Linked DNA regions of Bradyrhizobium diazoefficiens. The protein of the gene in region 2 binds, or shares a complex with, the protein of the main gene of each other region. Links are inferred from orthologs where the notes say so. Each region holds a gene or a part of one and is shown on either strand. Other genes may lie near its edges.

The links.
Region 1: the proteins of trxB (region 2) and trxA are in contact, whole or in part, in a crystal structure (PDB 1F6M), measured with the Escherichia coli proteins. The link is inferred for Bradyrhizobium diazoefficiens from one-to-one orthologs.

The regions. Positions count from the first base shown.
Region 1 is NZ_JAENXS010000001.1:2,115,503-2,125,610, reverse strand. Bases 1-2,755 are described here. They hold trxA (thioredoxin), read right to left. Parts: upstream 1,661-2,755; coding sequence 1,340-1,660; downstream 1-1,339. Other genes in these bases: addA (double-strand break repair helicase AddA), read right to left, coding at 1,728-2,755; JJE66_RS09925 (SRPBCC family protein), read left to right, coding at 842-1,270; JJE66_RS09935 (folylpolyglutamate synthase/dihydrofolate synthase family protein), read left to right, coding at 1-406. Also shown: more of addA, read right to left, coding at 2,756-5,237; double-strand break repair protein AddB, read right to left, coding at 5,231-8,377; JJE66_RS09905 (nucleotidyltransferase family protein), read right to left, coding at 8,564-9,286; JJE66_RS09900 (PilZ domain-containing protein), read right to left, coding at 9,426-9,743; tRNA (adenosine(37)-N6)-threonylcarbamoyltransferase complex ATPase subunit type 1 TsaE, read right to left, coding at 9,831-10,108. UniProt on the Escherichia coli protein: Participates in various redox reactions through the reversible oxidation of its active center dithiol to a disulfide and catalyzes dithiol-disulfide exchange reactions.
Region 2 is NZ_JAENXS010000001.1:973,053-983,226, reverse strand. The notes cover bases 3,222-6,042. They hold trxB (thioredoxin-disulfide reductase), read right to left. Parts: upstream 5,205-6,042; coding sequence 4,239-5,204; downstream 3,222-4,238. Other genes in these bases: greA (transcription elongation factor GreA), read right to left, coding at 6,019-6,042; JJE66_RS04595 (Lrp/AsnC family transcriptional regulator), read left to right, coding at 5,471-5,950; JJE66_RS04605 (LysR family transcriptional regulator), read right to left, coding at 3,310-4,233. In the rest of the region: JJE66_RS04630 (hypothetical protein), read left to right, coding at 1-181; JJE66_RS04625 (ParA family protein), read left to right, coding at 580-1,257; JJE66_RS04620 (hypothetical protein), read right to left, coding at 1,333-1,503; JJE66_RS04615 (hypothetical protein), read right to left, coding at 1,636-1,782; JJE66_RS04610 (4-hydroxy-tetrahydrodipicolinate synthase), read right to left, coding at 1,952-2,860; more of greA, read right to left, coding at 6,043-6,492; carB (carbamoyl-phosphate synthase large subunit), read right to left, coding at 6,708-10,172.

The DNA.
Region 1 (10,108 bases), 1.1 Mb from region 2 along the record:
GCCGCAGGGGTCAGAGATCTGGCTCGATGGCGGCCACAATGCCGAGGGCGGCCGGGTCGCCGCCGCCGCACTCGGCGATCTCGAAGAGCGGGTGTCGCGGCCGCTGGTCGTCATCGCCGGCATGATGGCCAACAAGGACGCGCGGGCGTTTCTCGCCAATTTCGCCGGTCTCACCCGCCACATCATCGCGGTGCCGATTCCCGACACCGAGAATGCGATGCCGGTGGATCGTCTCGCCGACGCCGTCCGCAGCCTCGGCATGCGCGTCGAGATCGCGCCCGGCATCGAAGCCGCGCTGCGGGCCTTGTCGAAACTCGCCTACGAAGTGCCGCCGCGCATCCTGATCACCGGCTCGCTCTATCTCGCCGGTCACGTGCTCGGCCTCAACGGCACGCCTCCTGCATAGTCGGTCTCGTGTCCCGGACGCGGTGCGGCGCGAAGTGCCGCTCCGCAGAGCCGGGACCTACCCTCGCCACCTGGGCCCCGGCTCAGCGGTGCATCATTTCATGCTGCGCCGCGTCCGGGCCACGAGATCGCAGTGTCGGCAGCCCCGGCTATCGTGACGTGCATCCGTTCCCGCATGTCGTCGAAGCCGGCACGCCGGATGCGCGCTACGCGGTTCTCGAGTCGACGGTTGGTGGCTGGCAGGTGACGTTTCGCCACGTCGCTTATGATCACGAGGCGATGGCCGAGTTGGCGCGCCGCAACGGCCAGCCGGAGCTAGCGAACGCGCTCGCGACCGGGTGGATCAAGTAGTGCCGCTTCGCTCCATCCGGGCCATGGTTTGACTTCCTTATGAGTGTGCTTGTTATAGGCGTACATATCAAAGAGGGAGCGCGCCATGAACGACGGACATGTCTGGCGATACGAATATGCCATCGAGACGTCTGCAACCGCAGCGACGATCTGGAGCATTTTTCGCGATGTGCCCGGCTGGAAAGACTGGAACGCAGGCATCGAGCGGATTGCCATCGACGGACCGTTTGCGGCAGGCACCTGGTTCACGATGAAGCCCCCCGGCGAGGAGGCGCTACGTTCGCAATTGATCGAGGTTCGCGAGGATGTATGCTTCGTCGACGAGACGCGGGTCGGCGATCTCGCCATCAAGGTCGCCCATCGTATCGAGCCGCTCGGACCGGCGCGCACGCGCATCGTTTACGCCGTCGACGCCCAAGGGCCGCAAGCGGCCGAAATCGGTCCGGCCGTTGCGTCAGATTTTCCAGAGGTTCTCGCCAGTCTCGCTAAACTCGCCGAAACGAGATCGGCATGATTGCGGTCCGCAAAAATGAAACGGCCGGCGCTGAGCCGGCCGTTTCGAAATAATCTTCTGCGACGTGAATCAAACCGCCGACGTGATCCACTGCTGAAGCTTCGCCTTCGGCGCCGCGCCGACCTGGCGGGAGGCCATCTCGCCGCCCTTGAAGATCATCAGGGTCGGGATCGACATCACGCCATACTTGGACGCGGTCTTCGGGCTCTCGTCGACGTTGAGCTTGACGATCTTGACCTTGTCGCCCATCGCGCCGGCGATCTCGTCGAGAGCGGGTGCGATCATGCGGCAGGGGCCGCACCACTCGGCCCAGAAATCGACGACCACGGGGCCGTCCGCCTTGAGCACTTCGGCTTCGAAATCGGTGTCGGAAACCTTGCTAACGGCCATTGGAGTACCTCACTCGGTTAAACGAATCGGCGCGACGTGGAATCGCGCCCGGGATCATGCCGTCAACCTATGAACGGCCCCTTGCCGGGTCAAGGACGCTCACACTGAGATGAAGGGATGCCAGCGCCGCGTCCAGCGCGGGGGCTGAAATCTCCATGTATTCAAGGGCCTCAGTCCAGAGCAGGACGGCGCGGATCGGCTTTTGGGGATAAAGCCGCGCCAGCACCGCCCGGTACAGCGCAAGCTGTCGGACATAGGCGGCGGGCGCCTCGGCCGCGCTCTTCGGCGCCATCTGATTGGTCTTGAAATCGACGATCAAAACCTCGTCCGGACCAACGACCAGCCGGTCGATTTGCCCCGACACCAGTGCCGGCGACCTTCCTGGCCGGTCGAGTTTACCGACGATGGCGACCTCCGCCCGGCTGCCGGCGGCAAAGACGGGCGCAAAGCGCGGCTCGGCGATCAAAGCGAGCACCTTGTCGGCCAGCGTGACGCGGTCGGCCTCGCTCCACTCCGAAGCATTGCGCGCCATGAAGCCGAGCGCGGCGTCGCGCCGGCGCTCTGCGGCGATGTCCGGCAGGGATTGCAGCAGCCGGTGCACCAGGGTGCCGCGTTGCAGCGCCAGCGCGCGCGACTGGACTGATTCGCCTGATCGTACCGCGCGGCCTTCCTCGGCGGACTGGCCGGACGGGCGCACCAGATCATCGTCGATGGTCTCGCGCGGTGCCGGCGTCCGCAGCCAGTCAGGCAGCGCGATCGTCTGGTCCACGGACATCGCTGGCGTGCCGACCGCAGCGACATCCTCTGCCCGGGCGAATCGGGTCACCTTGCCGAGCGGCGTTTCTATTGTCTGCTTGTCCAGGCCGGAGCCGGTGAGCCCGGTGTCGATCAAATCGTACCAGCAGAGCTTGCGGACCGTCCTCATGTTGCCGGGTATGCAGCCGCCGACGATCAGCCGATCGGCCGCACGCGTCATCGCGACATAGAGCAGGCGGCGGTATTCGTCCTCGGTCTCCTCGAGCATCGCTTTGCGCGCCTCGACCACCGGCTTGGGATCGTCGGCCTTGCGCCCGGCCCAGACCACGACCTCGCCGCCATTGCCGCGCGGCACGTGGATCAGCCGAACCCGCTGCGAGTCCGCGGGCGACGACGTGGTGTCGACCATGAACACGACCGAAGCTTCGAGACCTTTGGCGCCGTGCACCGTCATCACCCGCACCTCGTCGCGCGTGATCTCCATGTCGCGCTTCACTTCGGTGTCGGCCGAGCGCAGCCAGGCCACAAAACCCTGCAGCGAGGCCGGTCCCTTGCGCTCGCAGTTCAGCGCCAGCTCCAAAAATTCGTCGAGCGCGTCATTGGCCTCATGGCCGAGTCGGCGCAGGATGCGCGCACGACCGCCATCGCCGCCGAGCAGCCAGGCGTAGAAGGCGAACGGCGTTTCGTCGCGCGCACGGGTCTCGCAGACTTCCAGGCGTCGCAGCGCGGCCGCGAACTTCTCGCTCCCAGCCGCATGCTCGCCGAGCGCGCGGCGCAGCGATCCCTTGCGGTCATGGGCAAGCCTGAACAAATCGTCCTCATCGAGACCGAACAGCGGGCTCTTCAGCGCCACCGCAAGCGCGAGATCGTCCTGCGGCAGCAGCAGCGCGTCCGCGAGGTTCATCAGGTCGATGATCGCGATGTGCTCGGTGAGCTTCAGCCGGTCGGCGCCGGCGACGGGAACGTTGGCGTGCTTCAGCGCCTGGATCACCGCGTCGAACGCATTGCCGCGCCGGCGCACCAGGATCAGCATATCCCCGTAACGAAGCGGGCGACGTTCGCCTTCGTGCCCCGTCAGCGTGCCGCTCTCGACCAGCCGCTTGATCTCGTTCTGGATCCGGCGTGCGAGCTTGACCTCGGGACTGGTGACCGCGACGCCGTCGAACGGTGCGCGCCAGCCCTCGATCTCCTGCCGGTCATCGGCCTCGGCAAGGTCCCACAGTTCGATCACGCTCGGGCCGGCGTCGGCGAGCGCATTGTGCAGGGGATGGCCGATCTCGATCGAATGGATGCTCTTGTAGATCGCGGGATCGCGGAAGACGTGGTCGACCGAATGCAGGATGGTGGCGCCCGAGCGGAACGAATAGGTGAAGGCGACCGGATCGAATTTCAGTCCAGCGGCGGTGAATTTACGATGCAGCTCGCGCCGGCGTGCGTCGAATTCGTGTGGCGCCGCGCCCTGGAACGAGAAGATCGACTGCTTCTCGTCACCGACGGCGAAAACCGTGCGGTTCAGCCCCTCGCGCGCGCCTTCGCCTGCGGTGAATTCGGAAATGATATGCGCGACGATGTCCCACTGCCGCGGGCTCGTGTCCTGCGCCTCGTCGATCAGCACATGATCGACGCCGCGGTCGAGCTTGTAATGCACCCAGCCCGAAGCGACGCGGTTGAGCATCGCCAGCGTCTTGTCGATGAGATCGTCGTAGTCGAGCAGCCCGCGCTCCTGCTTCTCGCGGCGGTAATTTGCGGCGGCGGCGGTCGCGATGTGCAGCAGAGCCGCGGTGCGGTCGCGCATGGTGACCGCGCGGCGCTTCTCGATCAGCCCACTGACGCGCTGCGCCTCGTTTTCGAACAGGCGGGCGACGGACGGGTTGTGATCGCAAAACTTCTTGGTCAACACCGCCTTGCGCGGCAGCTTTTCGTCGGTGAGGAAGACGCAGAGATAGGCGTCGACCTGCGCAGCGCCGGAGAACACCTTGGCCTCGCGAAGGCGGCTGGCCTGATCGTTGTCGGACTTGCTGCCGTCCTCCAGCGCGAAGGCGATGTCGTCCCAGCGCGCGCGTGGCAGGAACGGGCCGTCGAGAATCTCGGTCTCGACATCCTCGATGCGGTCGCTCGCATCGACGCCCAGCACGGCCGCCATCTGCTCGGCCGCGGCGCCCGCGTTGCCGGCCTCGTCGGTCCAGGCCATGAAATGGTCGCGGCTGAGACAGGCCTCGCGCACGACCTCCTTGAAGGTGACGTCGGCGGCGCTGGCCATCGCGGTCAGCAGCGCGCGGCCGGTGACGCTCTCCGGATCGTGCGCGGCCTCCAGCAGCACTTTTAAATTGGCACGCTCCATCATGTCGGTCTGGTCGCGCTCGTCGATCACGGAAAAGCGCGCCGGTACGTTGGCCTCGAACGGGAATTGCTGGAGCAGGCGCGTGCACAGCGCGTGGATGGTCTGCACTTTCAGCCCGCCCGGCGTCTCCAATGCGCAGGCGAACAGTTTTCGCGCCTCGCGGCGCAGCTTTGGGCTGGGATGCGGAATGCCGACGGCGCGGATCGCGGCATCGAGCGCGGTATCATCAAGCGTCACCCAATGGCCAAGCGTCGTGAACACGCGCTCGGCCATGTTGGCGGCGGCGGCCTTGGTGAAGGTGATGCAGAGGATCTTTTCCGGCGGCACGCCCGACAGCAAAAGGCGAATCACGCGCTGCACCAGCACATGGGTCTTGCCCGAGCCGGCATTGGCCGACACGAAGGCCGACGCGGTGGGATCCGACGCACGCGCCTGGCGCGCGCGCACTTCATCCGGGATGGGTCGGGGCGCCTTCACCATTCCTCGATCCCCAGGCCGCCGGCCGCGGACCATTCCTTGATGCGGGCGAGATCGTCATAGGCGCCGTAGCGGTTGGACCACATCGGCAGGTTCAGCGAGGTATACGGCTGATTCTCGTCGTCAAACGCCCGGATCAGCGCCTCGAGCTTGGCGCGTGCTTCAGCGGCGGCCGTGTCCGGCGGAATTGGCTCGTCACCTTTATTTATCTTGAGCTCGAGGATGCGCTCCTCGCCCGGCGGATTGTTGCCGCTGAGGCGGACATAGACCAGCTGGCTCACGCACGAACCAGCGTCGATATCGGGAAATCCGCCCTCGCGCAGGATCGCCGCCTCCAGCGTCAGTTGCGGCGACAGGCCCATGCGGACCTGCTTGCCGGTCGGCGGCTGCCCGGTCTTGTAGTCGAGGATGGCATAACCGCCGCCCTGGCGCCGCTCGATGCGGTCGGCGCGGGCGGAGAGGCGGAAGCTGCGCTCGGGACCGAGCGGGATCGAGATCTCGCCGCGGGTTTCCGCCGTAATCGACTCGATCGCACCGCGCCGCGCGCTCTCCCATTCGCCGAACCAGCGCGCGATGCGCTGAAAGCGCGGCCACCACAGCGCGCGCGCTTCAGGGCGCTCCATTAGCGGTGCAAAATACTTCTCGCCGATCGCGCGCAGCACGCGCGCGGGATCATCAGGCAGATGCGCGGCGAAGGTTTCGGTGAACTCGCCGAGCGCGTCGTGGATCGCGGAGCCGCGATCGGCGGCCGACAGCGGCATGTCGACGGGATCGAGGGCGTCGAGCCGCAAAATGTGCTTGGCGTAGATCGTGTAGGGATCGCGCAGCCAATCCTCGATTGCGGTGACCGACATTTTCAGCGGCCGCGTCGCGCGCGGCGGTCGCGGCTCCGGCTGCTGGATCGGCTTGACCTCGGCGGGCTGATCCAGCGCGCTGGCGAACTGCACGTATGTTTCGCCGGCGCGAATGGCGGCCTTCCAGAGCTCTTCGCCCGCCACTGCCTCCAGCCGGTGCAGGAAGCGCGAAGCCACCGCCGGCGCGCCGCCGGCCTTGGCGGAATGGGTGAGGATGACTTCGTCGCCGCCGAGCAGCTGCGCGAAGTCGTGCGCGGAGAGGCCGATGCGGCGCTCCGGCAGGTCGAGGCCAAGCTCGTGCCGCATCGGCCGGCTCAGCCAGGGATCGATGCGCGGCGCCGGCGGCCAGACGCCTTCGATCAGGCCGCCGGTGATGATTCGGTCGACCTGCATCAGACGTGATTCCAGCGGGCCATAGATCTGCAGGCGCGCGCCGGGCTTGTCACGCCGGCGCACGGCGCGATCGTTGAATGCGGTCTGGAAAACGTCGGCGTAGTCGGGCAGCGGCACCATCAATCCGCTGGTCGTGCCGCCGCGCAGGAGATCGTCGAAGGCGCCGGCGAGCGCGAGGCCTTCGCGCTCCTCGAAAGCGAGTGGAATGCCCTGCTCGTCGCGCGACAGCTCGATCAGGATCTTGCGATGGCGATGCGCAAGCTCGGCGAAATCAAATGGTTTCGACGATGCCAAGCTCTCGATCGGCGCCAGGACTCTCTGCAAGGCATCGACCAGGGCCTGAATACGATCGAGATCCTCCGCCTTGAGACGGGCGCGCGGCTCCGCGCGATGGAGCGCGGACACCTCGCTGCGCCACAGCTTGGCCAGCTCCTCGCGAAAGCGATTGAATTCGCGCAGCAGGCCGCTCGTCCCCGCAGGCGGGCGTGTGCCGCGCAGGACCGCAAGCTCGAGATCTTCGATCGCCGTCTTCCATGCGCCCGATGCGCGGCCGAGCCGGCATAGCGGATGCTTCAGCATCGCCAGCAGCGTCGGCGGCTCCAATCCCCTGGTTGCGGCTTCCGCCGCGAGGCGGGCAAAGACGCCGGCCGAGGTTTCCATCAGCACGTCGCCGCCGGAATCATCGAATGCGAGATCCCATCGGGTCAGCGCCGCCATCACCCGCCGCGCCAGCGCGCGATCGGGCGTCACCAGCGCCGCCGATTTGTCGAGATGCCGCGCCTCGCGCATGGCGATGGCAATGGCGAGCGCTTCCATCTCGGGGTTGGGCGCTTCGACCACGGCGAGATTTTTCATGCCGCCCGCGATCTTCGCGGCGACCTCCGGCTGCTTCAGCCGGTCGTGCCAAACTTCCGTCTTAGCGGATGGCCGCATTGATTCGGATGCGAGCAGGTCGCGGCCGCCCTCCGCCGGCGGCTGCAGGATCTCGACGTCGCCGCGCTTGATGCCAAAGCGATCCAGCAACGCGTGCATCGCATATTGCGGATGGTTCGACGCCGGATGCTCCGCCAATTTGCCGAGCGAATCGCGCACGCCGCCGATGGTCCGCCAGGCGTCGTCGTCGAGATCGGTGTCGAGCCCCGGCAGCGCCACCGCGCCATGGGGAAGCGAAGCAACCGCATGCAGGAATTTTGCGGTGGCCGGCATCGAGCCGGTCGAGCCGGCCGCGATCACGGGACCATGGGGATGCGCGGTCAGCCGTTTGGCTTCCGCCGCGATCAGGAGGTCGCGGCGTGCAGCGGGCTCGATCCGGTTGATCTCGGCGAGATGGTTCGGCCAGGCGATGCGCGCGATGCGCAAAAATTCGAGCGAATGTTGCCAGTAGCGGTCGAGGTTATCAGGCACGAGGCCATCGAGCGCGCTCCAGTCGACGCCACGCGTGACCATGTCGTCGATCAGGCGCGCGAGGTCACCGGCCAGCGCCAGTGTCGAGGCGGGGCCGCCGACCACCAGCGGCGCCAGCACGGGGCCCTTGGCCCAGGCCGCGACGAGTTGCGCCAGCGTCAGCCTCCGTTCGAGCTCGCCCAGCCGCGGCGGAATCTCGAGCGGCGTCGCGCCGGAAAACTGTTCGCCCTCGTCGGCGAAGGCCAGCTCGTCCTCGTCGATATCGCCGAGCGCGACGATGCGCGGCAGCACCACCGCGTCGGTCTTCATCTCGTCGAGGAAGATCTCGCGGACGACGCGCATGGCGCGCCGTGTCGGCAGGTACAGCGTCGCATCCGCAAGCCGCGCCGGTTCCTTGCGCGCCTCGAAGCCGTCGACCAGCCGGCCGTCGAGCAGGCTCGATACGATCGTGCGCAGGAACGGAACTGAGACTGGAACGCTGAAAACGCGCATGGGCTGCCTGATTCGAGGATCAGGCGCCAATATAGGGATGCGGGGTCAAATGGTCATGGGGAGAGGCGGAGTCGTCCCCGCTGTTCGCTCGACCGGGACAGGTCTCGTAGGGTGGGTTAGACGGCGGCTGCGCGAAGCGCAGTCCGATGGCGTAACCCACCCTACGGCACCGTGTTTGGAGCAGCCTTACGCCACGCTCTCCAGAAACGCCTCTTCCGCGGCGTGCACCGCATCCGGCGTGCCGACATGCATCCAGACGCCGTCGAGGCGAAGGCCGAACAGGCGTTCCTGCTCATTGGCGCGGTCGAACATTTTGGTCAGCGAGAACTCGCCCTGCGGCGCGTCGGCGAAGATCGAAGGCGACAGGATGGCCGCGCCCGCATAGACGAACGGGACGATCTCCTTTTCCTTGCGCTTGCGCAGCGCACCGTCGGGCAGCATGCCGTAATCGCCGCGGCCGCTATAGCCGATGCTTGTCGCCGTCGGCGCCATCAAGAGCAGGATGTCCATGCGCTCGGGGTCGAAGGTTTCCGCAAGCCGCGCCAGATTGGAGCGCACACCGTCGATCCACAGCGTGTCGGAATTGACGTGGAAGAACGGCGCATCGCCGAGCAGCGGCAGCGCCTTGACCACGCCGCCACCGGTGCCGAGCACCTGGTCGCGCTCGTCCGAGATGGTCACGCGCGGATGCTGACGCAATGCGGTGTGGTTGATGATCTGGTCCGGGAGGTAGTGCACATTGACCACCGCCTCGGTCACGCCCGCCCGGCCGAGCTTGTCGAGCACGTGGTCGAGCAGCGGTTGTCCCGCCACCGGCACCATCGGCTTCGGCATGTTATCCGTCAACGGACGCATGCGCAGGCCAAACCCTGCGGCGAGCACCATGGCCTTGGTCGGTTCGACGGACATCCTCTGCTTTCTCAGACTTGGCTTTCTCAGACATCAGAATTTCGCGTTCACAGCAATCCTAGCACGAGGATCAAGCCGCCGCACCGCATCTCAGCCGCCTTAGCCAGCCGCCGTGACGGTTGTACGACGTGTGTTGCCGTCACGCCCCGACGGCTGTGGACCGCGGCTTTTTCTTCCTGTCGCCTTGCTTGAGAAAATTGACGCCGATCTGGTCGCCATTGACCCAGGCCAGTTCGCAGCGCCGGTACGCAAGTCCGGTGGACGACAGCACCAGAAAAAATTCCTTCAGGTGCAGACCTTCGACGGAGCCGTCGATGGTCAGCTTCGCGCCGCTTTCGGAGACATCCTCCATCGTGCATTCGCGCCGCCAGGTGCCGTCGATGCCCATCATCTGGGCCGGCATCCCACGCTCGAAAATAACCCGACTGTTCCCGCGATGGTCCGTTTTGACCGCCATCTGCCCTTGCTCCAGCCCGGATCTGTCCGGCTGCCTGCGGGCGATGATACTGGCGCGATGGCTAACAGCCGGTAAACCGGTTCCGGCTCAGGATCGGGGCGGCGGGACGTTGGCGAGGTACCAGTCGCGCAGATGCTGAAGCGCCGGATGCGCCAGCGAACGCTGGAGATAGGTCCAGATCCGCGGCTGGTGGCGCAGATAATGCGGCTTGCCGTCGCGGCGGTTGAGGCGGGCGAAGGTGCCGAGCAGGCGCGTGTTGCGCTGCGCCGACATGATGGCATAGAGCTCGGCAAAGCCGGCCGGATCGAAGCTCGCATCCTCGGTGCGGCGCGCCTTGATGTAGCGCGACAGCAGCGTCAGCTCGA
Region 2 (10,174 bases):
TCCGAACGTCGATGCCATCACCGCCTGCATGATCCGGAAGAAGGCGCAGCTGTCGCCGCAATGCGCGATGTTCTTCCGGCGGGGGCCGGAGCCGGTCGCGGGTGCACCGACCAACATCAAGCCCGTCGTCGCCAAGAAGACCAAGCCGAAGGCCAGGAAGAAAAAGACCAACGACGGCTAGCGAGGCGCGTTCCCTTCGCGAAACTCTCGAGCCCCTCGCGTCAAAATGACGCGAGGCCGCACCAGCCACGCGACAGCCACCGGACTCGTTTTGTTCGCGTCCCTCGCGCGCGAACCTGCAGCAATTGCCGTTGCGTTCGATGGCAAAGACCAGCGCGAGAGTATGCCCGGTGAGGTTGCAGGCCCGCCTTTCCCGCGTGATTGCCTCAAAACGCACATTGCCTGCGTGAACGGCGATTCATGACGGTTCGTTTCCGTCGTCGCGCGGCGCAGTGTGACTCAAAAGCCAACACGCCTTGTTATTTCGTGGCTGTAACGCCACCGCCGACAAATTTTTCTTTCACGAATCAGCGCGGTGATTCATTTTCGCCATCTGGGGTCAATCTGGAGGCCAGAGGTATGAACGTTATTGTTTTTGCATCGCGTAAAGGCGGCTCGGGCAAGAGTACCCTGGCCGCACATCTCGCCGCGCAGATCAAGGCGACGAAGCCTATTCTGCTCGTCGATGCGGATCCGCAGGGCTCGCTCACGCTGTGGCACAAGTTGCGTGGCACCAACGAACCGCCGATCAAGTCGGCGGTGAACTCCGTCAGCGGCATCGTCTCGGCTGCCAAGCGCGACGGCTATGAATGGGTGTTGATCGACACGCCGCCGAACCTGTCGGCCGTGGTCGACGACGCCATCAAGAACGCGACCATGGTGGTCATTCCGGCGCGGCCTGGCGTGTTCGACGTCAACGCGGTGCAGGAAACCATCCAGATGTGCCGCGCGGCGCGCAAGCCCTATGCGGTCGTGCTCAACGGTGCACCGGCGCGTCGCGACGAATCCGAAAGCCCGATCGTCACGATTGCCCGCGAGGCGCTGGCGAAATTCCGCGCTCCGGTGTGGGGCGGTCAGATCACCAATCGTTCCGATTTGTTGATGGCACTCAGCCACGGTGAAGGCGCGCGTGAGTATCAGGCCGAGAGCCGTGCTGCTCAGGAAATTGCAAGGCTGTGGGCGGCGATCGAGCGTTCAGTGAAAGCTATTCGCGGCACGGTGTCGGCTTCCGGCGCAATGCACAAGCAGGCGGCATAATTTCATCAATCATTTCCCCGGACAAAAAACGCGCGGATGTCCGCGCGTTTTGCGTTTCAGGGACTGATGGTGAAGTTACGCCACCATCAGCATGTAGAACACGATGACCGGCGACAGCGTCAGGATCACCGACCAGATGCCGACGGCCCAGAGGATGTCCTCGGTGGAAAAACCCTGCTGTCCGGCGTCGTCAAAGCCCTGCTGTCCGGCGCCGTAATGCGACGCCGCATCATTCTGATTGTTCAAGTTCGCCCCCGCGATTTCTTCGCTTATGAGGTGAACGATACGGGGGATGTTTTAAGATTCCGGCTCGCAACTCCGCTCGCATTTTGAGCGCATTTGTGACCTCGGCTTAACCATGCAAGCGGTCTCTCGTCATCAGGCTAGCCAAACCCGAAACAGCAGCACCGGCATCAGGCCGAGCATCACGGCCCAGAAGCCGAACGACGACACCACCAGAATTCCCTGCAAGAGATCGGCGGGCGCGAAGATTTCAGCCGCCGTCGGGCGAGCACGTTGCCCCATGGTCGTTCCCCTGTTTGAAGACTTTGCGGCGGAACGATAGGCGCCCTTGCGTAAACGAGGCGTGGATGCGCCATGCGGCGGATGCGAAGGCCGTTCGCGCCGCGTTAACCACGGGCACGCTCTTTCACGCCCTCTCCCCGCGAACAGCGGGGAGATGCGACAGGAGGAGCTACGCCGCGATTTTCATTCGCCGCTCGATCTCGCGATCAAGTTGGGCTGCGAGCTCGCTGCTCACCTCCACCATCGGCAGGCGTACCTCGGGGCTGTCGATCAGGCCGCATCGCCACAGCCAGTACTTCGCCGGCGCCGGGCTCGGCTCGGCGAACAGCAGGCGCGTCAGCTCCGCGACCTCCTGCCAGCGCGTCAGCGCCGCATCCTGGTTGCCGTGCTTCAGCTCGGCATGGATGGCCGCGAATGTCGCGGTCTCGAGATGGGCAGACAGCAGAATGCCGCCGTCGGCGCCGTCACAGAGCGCCTCGAAATAATTCGCGTCCTCGCCGGTGAGCACGCGAAAGCCCGCCGGCCTGTCGCGCAGCAGCGCGATCGACTGCTCGCGGCTTGCGCCGCAATCCTTCAGCCCGACGATGTTGGGATGCTCGGCGAGCCGCAGCAGGGTCTGGTTGGTGATGCCGACGGCGCAGCGATAAGGAATGTTGTAGAGCGCGAGCGGCCAGGCGGCGTGATCGGCCAGCGCCTCGAAATGCGCGAGGATTCCGCGCTGCGACGGCCGCACGTAATAGGGGCTCGCAATCAGGTAACCGTCGATCGGCCAGTCCGCGGTCTCGTCGAGGCGGTCCTTCAGCCGCGACGTATCCGCGCCGGAGAGGCCGAGGCAAATCGGCACAGTGCGGCGGCCGGCCGCCATCTCGTCGCGGACGATGGCGACGAGGCGTTCGAGCTCGGCGTCACGCAGCGTCATGCCTTCGCCGGAGGTTGCCCCCAGGATGAAGCCGTCGACTGCCTGTGTGCAGTAGTGCCGCGTCAGCCGCCGCAGCGACGTCTCGTCGAGACGACTGTTCCGAAACGGCGTCACCAGCGGCAGCCACAGCCCGTGCATGTGTGTTTGCAGATCAGTCATGTTTCTTCTCCTTCTCTGAAAAAAAACCTGAGACGGAGGGCACATGAAAAAACCCCGTCCAGGCGGCGGGGTTTTCGGGACTTGTTGCGATGACGAAGCGTGTCTAGCGCGCGCAAAAATCCGAGGCCCCGGGATGGGGACCTTTTTTCGAGACGATGGCGCACGACTTCGTGATCATTGGCAAATGATGCTGGGTATGCCCAAAACTGTCAATACACGCGGAGGGCGAATACCGAATTGGACGGAAAAAAAGCCGGGCTCAAGAGAGCCCGGCTTAAGGTATTGGCCACGTGAGGCCGACACAATCACCTTCCAAGAGGGATTACTGAACTCCCGCGCCACTGGAGGAGGGGGACAAATGCGCAACGCGAAGGCTCAGCGTAGAAACATTATGGGCTTGACCCGCGCCATGCAGCAAGCGTCCAAGCCGCATGTCAGACATGCGGAAATCAGGAAGGCCAGCGCTGCGCCTTGCTCACCACGAAGTCGCGGAACACTTGCACACGCGCGACGGTCTTCAGCTCTTCCGGATAGACGAAATACGTATCGAGCTGGATCGAATCCGATTCGCCGAACAGTTGTACGAGACGACTCTGTTCTTCGATCAGATAATCCGGAAGCGCCGCGATGCCGAGGCCCTGCTGGCAGGCGCGGACGAGGCCGAGGATGTTGTTCACCCTGAAATAGGCCTCGCGCGGACCCGAGCCGTTGCGGCCGGCTTCGACCAGCCAGTTGCGGTTCTGCAGGTGCGGCGCGAAGTTGCCGTCGGCGAGCGTGATGATGCGGTGGGAGTCGAGCTCCTCCAGCGTCCGCGGCGTGCCGAAGCGCTTGATGTAGTCCGGCGAGCAATAGGCGTGGAAGCCCATCGCGAAAAGCTTGCGCTGGATCAGATCCGGCTGCGTCGGCTTGCGGGTGCGGATCGCGACGTCGGCCTCGCGCATCGACAGGTCGAGCTCCTCGTCGGTAACGATCAGCGAGATCCGGATCTCCGGATAGAGCGCGGTGAATTCACCGAGCCGCGGGATCAGCCAGTTGATGCCGACGCCGGGCGTGGTGGTGATCTTGAGATCGCCGCTCGGCCGCTCGCGGCTGTCGGTCAGTTTCGCGCGCGCTGCCTGGAGCTGCATGAACACGTCATGCGCGGTGCGGAATAGCAGGTCGCCTTGCTCGGTGAGAATCAGCCCGCGGGCGTGGCGGTGGAACAGCGAGACCGAGAGCTCCTGCTCCAGCGCCGAGACCTGGCGAGAGACCGCCGATTGCGACAGGCCGAGCTGCTCGCCCGCATGCGTGAAGCTGCCCGCTTCCGCCGCCGCGTGAAACACCTTCAGCTTGTCCCAGTCCATGTCCGTAAATCCGTCGCGTGTTCGAGGCATGATCGTTATTCCGCTGCCGCGCGCTCGCTGGCGCGCAGGGCCAAGAATCGTTCGGCCTCGAGCGCTGCCATGCAGCCCAGGCCTGCGGCCGTCACGGCCTGGCGGTAGGTCTCGTCGGCGACGTCGCCGGCGGCAAACAGGCCGGCCACCGAGGTCGCAGTCGAGTTCGGGGCGACCTCGACATAGCCCGACGATTTCAGCTTGATCTGGTCTTTCACGAGCTCAGTCGCCGGCGCGTGGCCGATGGCGACGAAGACACCGTCGGTCGGCAAATCGGTCAGGGCGCCGGTCTTGACGTTCTTTAATCGCACATGAGTGACCTTGTTCGGGTTCTCGGTTCCGCAGATCTCGTTGACGGCTGAGTCCCAGACCACCTTGATCTTCGGGTGCTTGAACAGACGCTCCTGCAGGATGCGCTCGGCGCGGAAGTGGTCGCGGCGATGCACGATGGTGACCTGCGAGGCATGGTTGGTGAGGTACAGGGCTTCCTCGACCGCGGTATTGCCGCCGCCGACCACCACGACTTGCTTGTTGCGGTAGAAAAAGCCGTCGCAGGTGGCGCAGGCCGATACGCCGCCGCCCTGGAATTTCGTCTCGGAGGGCAGGCCGAGCCAGCGCGCTTGCGCACCTGTGGCGAGGATCACGGTTTCGGCGAGGTAGACGTCACCCGAGTCGCAGGTGAGGCGGAACGGGCGCTGGCCGGTCTCCAGCTTGGTGACCAGGTCGGTGACGATCTTGGTGCCGACATGGACCGCCTGCTTCTCCATCTGTTCCATCAGCCAAGGGCCTTGGATCACGTCGGCGAAGCCCGGATAGTTCTCGACGTCGGTGGTGATGGTGAGCTGGCCGCCGGCCTGCATGCCCTGGATCAGGATCGGCTCGAGCATCGCGCGCGCCGCGTAGATCGCCGCGGTGTAGCCGGCGGGCCCTGAGCCGATGATGACGACCTTTGCATGAACAGGAGCGGACATTTCGACGGACGCCTTTCACGGGGGATTTGCAGCGCGGGCGCGGAACGTGCCGGGAGGCCTCACGGAGGCGCTGAAATATCAGAGCTAATCTAAGCCTTCTGGTGAGCTATGCAAGAATTGCATTCCCAATCGGCGGATTTTTCCAACAAGGAACAAAAGTCGGCTGGGGTGAACGCGCAATAAAATTGCGCAAGCGGGCGTGACTGGGCTATGAGGATTGCATCAGACCACCCGATACCGCCATAAAGGCCAGGAGTTCCAATCACGTGTCGCGGAACCTTGACGAGATCGACCTGAAAATTCTCACCGAGATCCAGGCCGACGGTCGAATCACCAATGTCGAGCTTGCCAAACGGGTCGGTATTTCGCCCCCGCCGTGCCTGCGCCGGGTCCGGGCGCTCGAAGAGGAGGGCTACATCCACGGCTACCGCGGGCTTCTGGATGCACGAAAGCTCGGCTTCGACGTCACGGTGTTCGCTGCCGTGCACCTCTCCAGCCAGGCGGAAGCGGATTTGCGCGCCTTCGAGGAGTTCGTCCGCGCCGAGCCGCTGGTTCGGGAATGCTGGATGCTGTCCGGCGAGGTCGATTTCATCCTGAAATGCGTGGCGCCGGACATGGCGACCTTCCAGGATTTCGTCACCCATCTGACCGCCGCGCCCCACGTGCGCAACGTCCGGACGTCGCTGGTGCTGCACAACTCAAAATACGAGGCGGCCGTGCCGCTGGATGTAAAGGGAAGAAGATAGCAACGGCAACGCAAAAACAAAAAGGCCGCGCAAATCGCGCGGCCTCTTCTAACTTCAGCGGCAAATCCTTACCGCCACTCCACCTTGGTGATTTCATACGCCTTGGCGCCACCGGGTGCGTTGACCTCGACGGTCGAACCCTTCTTCTTGCCGATCAGTGCGCGCGCCAGCGGCGAGGTGATGGAGATACGGCCCTTCTTGGCGTCGGCCTCGACCTCGCCGACGATCTGCCACACCGCCTTCTTCTCGGTGTCCTCATCGACCAAGGTCACGGTGGCGCCGAACTTGATGGTGTCGCCGGAGAGTTTGGAGATGTCGATAATGTCGGCGCGCGCGAGCTTGTCCTCGAGCTCGGCGATGCGGCCCTCATTGTGGGACTGCTCTTCCTTCGCAGCATGATATTCCGCGTTCTCCGACAGGTCGCCGTGCGAGCGCGCCTCGGCGATATGCTCGATGATGCGCGGACGGTCCTCGGACTGGCGCTTCTTCAATTCTTCCCCGAGCGCGGCAAAGCCGCCCGCTGTCATCGGAACCTTTTCCATCTTCTCTCTCGTCCTTCGATCGTGCGCCCCCAAAACGCGGATGGGCGCCCGCAACCTTGATTCGTCGGTCTTTCCGACGCTCGACGCCTGAGCGGCCGGACGTCGACAGATATGGGCTTGGCAACGGAACAGAACTGTCACATGATCGGACAGTTCCTCCGGCCAATGTGGCTTCATCGCCAGTCACTTAGCGGAGGCTGGGCCGTCGCTAATGATCAGGTCTCTGAAAAGTAGCTCTGTAAGGTCCGAACCTCAAGGTCCCCGCCCAGATAGGCCCTGATGCCCTGTGCGGCGGCCACCGCCCCGGAAAGAGTGGTGTAATACGGCACTTTATGCAAGAGGGCCGCGCGCCGCAGCGATCGGCTGTCGGCCAGCGCCTGCGGGCCTTCGGTGGTATTGAAGACCAGCTGGACGTCGCCGTTGGTGATGGCGTCGACGATATGCGGCCGGCCCTCCAGCACCTTGTTCACCTTCTCGGTCGGGATGCCTTCGTCGGTCAGGAAGCGCGCCGTGCCCGACGTCGCCAGCACCTTGAAGCCGAGTGAATGCAATTCGCGAACGGCTTCGGCGATTCGGGTCTTGTCGCTTTCGCGCACCGAGACGAACACCGTGCCCTTGCGCGGCACCCGCGTGCCGCCACCGAGCTGGCTCTTGGCAAAAGCAACTGCAAAGGAGCGATCGATGCCCATGACCTCGCCGGTCGAGCGCATCTCGGGACCGAGCACCGTGTCGACGCCGGGGAAGCGGGCGAACGGAAACACCGATTCCTTCACGCCGACATGCTTGAAGTCCGCCTTCTTCAATTTGAAATCGGCAAGCTTCTCGCCGGCCATGACGCGCGCCGCGATCTTCGCGACCGGCGTGCCGACCACCTTGGCGACGAACGGCACCGTGCGTGAGGCGCGCGGATTGACTTCGAGTACATAGATATCGCCATCCTTGATGGCATATTGCACGTTCATCAGGCCGACGACGTCGAGGCCGAGCGCCAGCTCGCGCGTCTGCCGCTCCAGTTCCTCGATCATTTTGGCATCGAGCGAGTGTGGCGGCAGCGAGCAGGCGCTATCGCCGGAATGGATCCCGGCTTCCTCGATGTGCTCCATGATGCCGACGATGAAGGTGTCCTTGCCGTCGCAGAGGCAGTCGACGTCGATCTCGGTCGCGTCGGACAGATAGCGGTCGAACAGCAGCGGGTTCTTGCCGAGCACGGTGTTGATCTGCCCGGTCTTGTCGTTCGGATAGCGCGCCTTGACGTCGGCCGGCACCAATTCCGGCAGCGTGCCGAGCAGGTAATCGCTGAGCTGGTTTTCCTCGCGGATGATCTGCATGGCGCGACCGCCGAGCACGTAGGATGGACGCACCACCAGCGGCAGGCCGAGATCGGTGGCGACGAGGCGGGCCTGCTCGACCGAGTAGGCAATGCCGTTCTTCGGCTGCTTCAGGCGGAGCTTGTCGAGCACGCGCTTGAAGCGGTCGCGGTCCTCGGCGAGGTCGATCGCATCGGGCGAGGTGCCGAGGATCGGCACTTCGGCGGCTTCCAGCGCACGCGCGAGCTTGAGCGGAGTCTGGCCGCCGAACTGCACGATCACGCCATGCAGCGTGCCGTTGCTGCGCTCCTTGGCGATGATCTCCAGCACGTCCTCGGCGGTGAGCGGCTCGAAATAGAGCCGGTCTGCGGTGTCGTAGTCGGTCGACACCGTTTCCGGGTTGCAGTTGACCATGATGGATTCATAGCCGGCATCATGCAGGGCGAAGCAGGCGTGACAGCAGCAATAGTCGAACTCGATGCCCTGGCCGATGCGGTTCGGGCCGCCGCCGAGGATGATGACCTTCTTCTTGTCCGAGGGCGCGCTCTCGTCCGCGGGCGCGCCTGCGAACGGCGCCTCATAGGTCGAGTACATGTAGGCCGTGGGTGAAGCGAATTCGGCGGCGCAGGTATCGATGCGCTTGTAGACCGGACGGACGGCGAGGGCGTGGCGCTTGGCTGTCACCTCCGCCTCAGTTGTTTCCGCGAGCACCGCGAGCCGCGCGTCGGAGAAGCCCATGGTCTTGAGCGAGCGCATGCCGAAGGCGTTGCCCGGAAGGCCGTTCTTGCGAACCTTCTCCTCTATGTCGACGATGCCACGCATCTCGCTGAGGAACCATGGATCGATCTTGCAGGAGTTGAAGATCTCCTCGTTGGACCAGCCGAGCCGCATCGCCTGCGCGACCTGCAACAGGCGATTCGGCGTCGGTGTTCCGAGCGCGGCGCGGATCGCGTTTTTGTCGTCGCCGTGGCCGAGGCCCTCGATCTCGATTTCGTCGAGGCCGGTTAACCCCGTCTCGAGCCCGCGTAGCGCCTTCTGAAGGCTCTCCTGGAAGGTGCGGCCGATCGCCATGACCTCGCCGACCGACTTCATCGACGTCGTCAGCGTAGTGGAAGCCCCGGGGAATTTCTCGAAAGCGAAACGCGGGATCTTGGTCACCACGTAATCGATCGTCGGCTCGAACGAGGCCGGCGTGGCGCCCCCTGTGATGTCGTTGGCGATCTCGTCCAGCGTGTAGCCGACCGCGAGCTTGGCCGCGACCTTGGCGATCGGGAAGCCCGTCGCCTTGGAAGCCAGCGCAGAGGAGCGCGACACACGCGGGTTCATCTCGATCACGACCATGCGGCCGTCTTCCGGATTGACGCCGAACTGCACGTTCGAGCCGCCGGTCTCGACGCCGATCTCGCGCAGCACCGCCAGCGAGGCGTCGCGCATGATCTGGTATTCCTTGTCCGTCAGTGTCAGCGCCGGAGCAACCGTGATGGAGTCGCCAGTGTGCACGCCCATCGGATCGAAATTCTCGATCGAGCAGACGATGATGCAATTGTCCTTCTTGTCGCGCACCACCTCCATCTCGAACTCTTTCCAGCCGAGCACGGATTCCTCGATCAGGACTTCGTTGGTGGGGGACGCGTCAAGGCCTCGCTCGATGATGTCGAGGAACTCTTCCTTGTTGTAGGCGATGCCGCCGCCGGTGCCGCCCATGGTGAAGGAGGGGCGGATGATCGCGGGCAGTCCGATCTCGGACAGCGCCATCAGCGCCTGTCCCAGCGCATATTCCTGATAGCGCTTGCGACGATCGCTCTCGCCCAGCGTCCACTGCCGATCGTGCTCTTCAAGCGCAGCCCCCGAGAGCTTCTCGCGTTCGGCCTGGCGTTTGTCGCGGAAGGACTTCTTCAGGGCGGAGGCGTTGGCAAGCCGCGACTTCGGCGTCTCAAGCCCGATCTTGGTCATGGCCTCGCGGAACAGCTGGCGGTCCTCGGCCTTGTCGATCGCGTCGGCGGTGGCGCCGATCATCTCGACGTCGAACTTGTCGAGCGTGCCCTGCTGACGCAGCGACAGCGCGCAGTTCAGCGCGGTCTGTCCGCCCATGGTCGGCAGCAGCGCGAAGCCGCCGGGAACGACGTGACGTTCCTTCTCGATGATCTTGGCGACGATCTCGGGCGTGATCGGTTCGATATAGGTCGCATCGGCCAATTCCGGGTCGGTCATGATCGTGGCCGGGTTGGAATTGACGAGGACGATGCGATAGCCCTCTTCCTTCAGCGTCTTCACCGCCTGCGTGCCCGAATAATCGAACTCGCAGGCTTGGCCGATCACGATGGGGCCGGCGCCGATGATCAGGATGGTGGTGATGTCTGTACGTTTGGGCATCA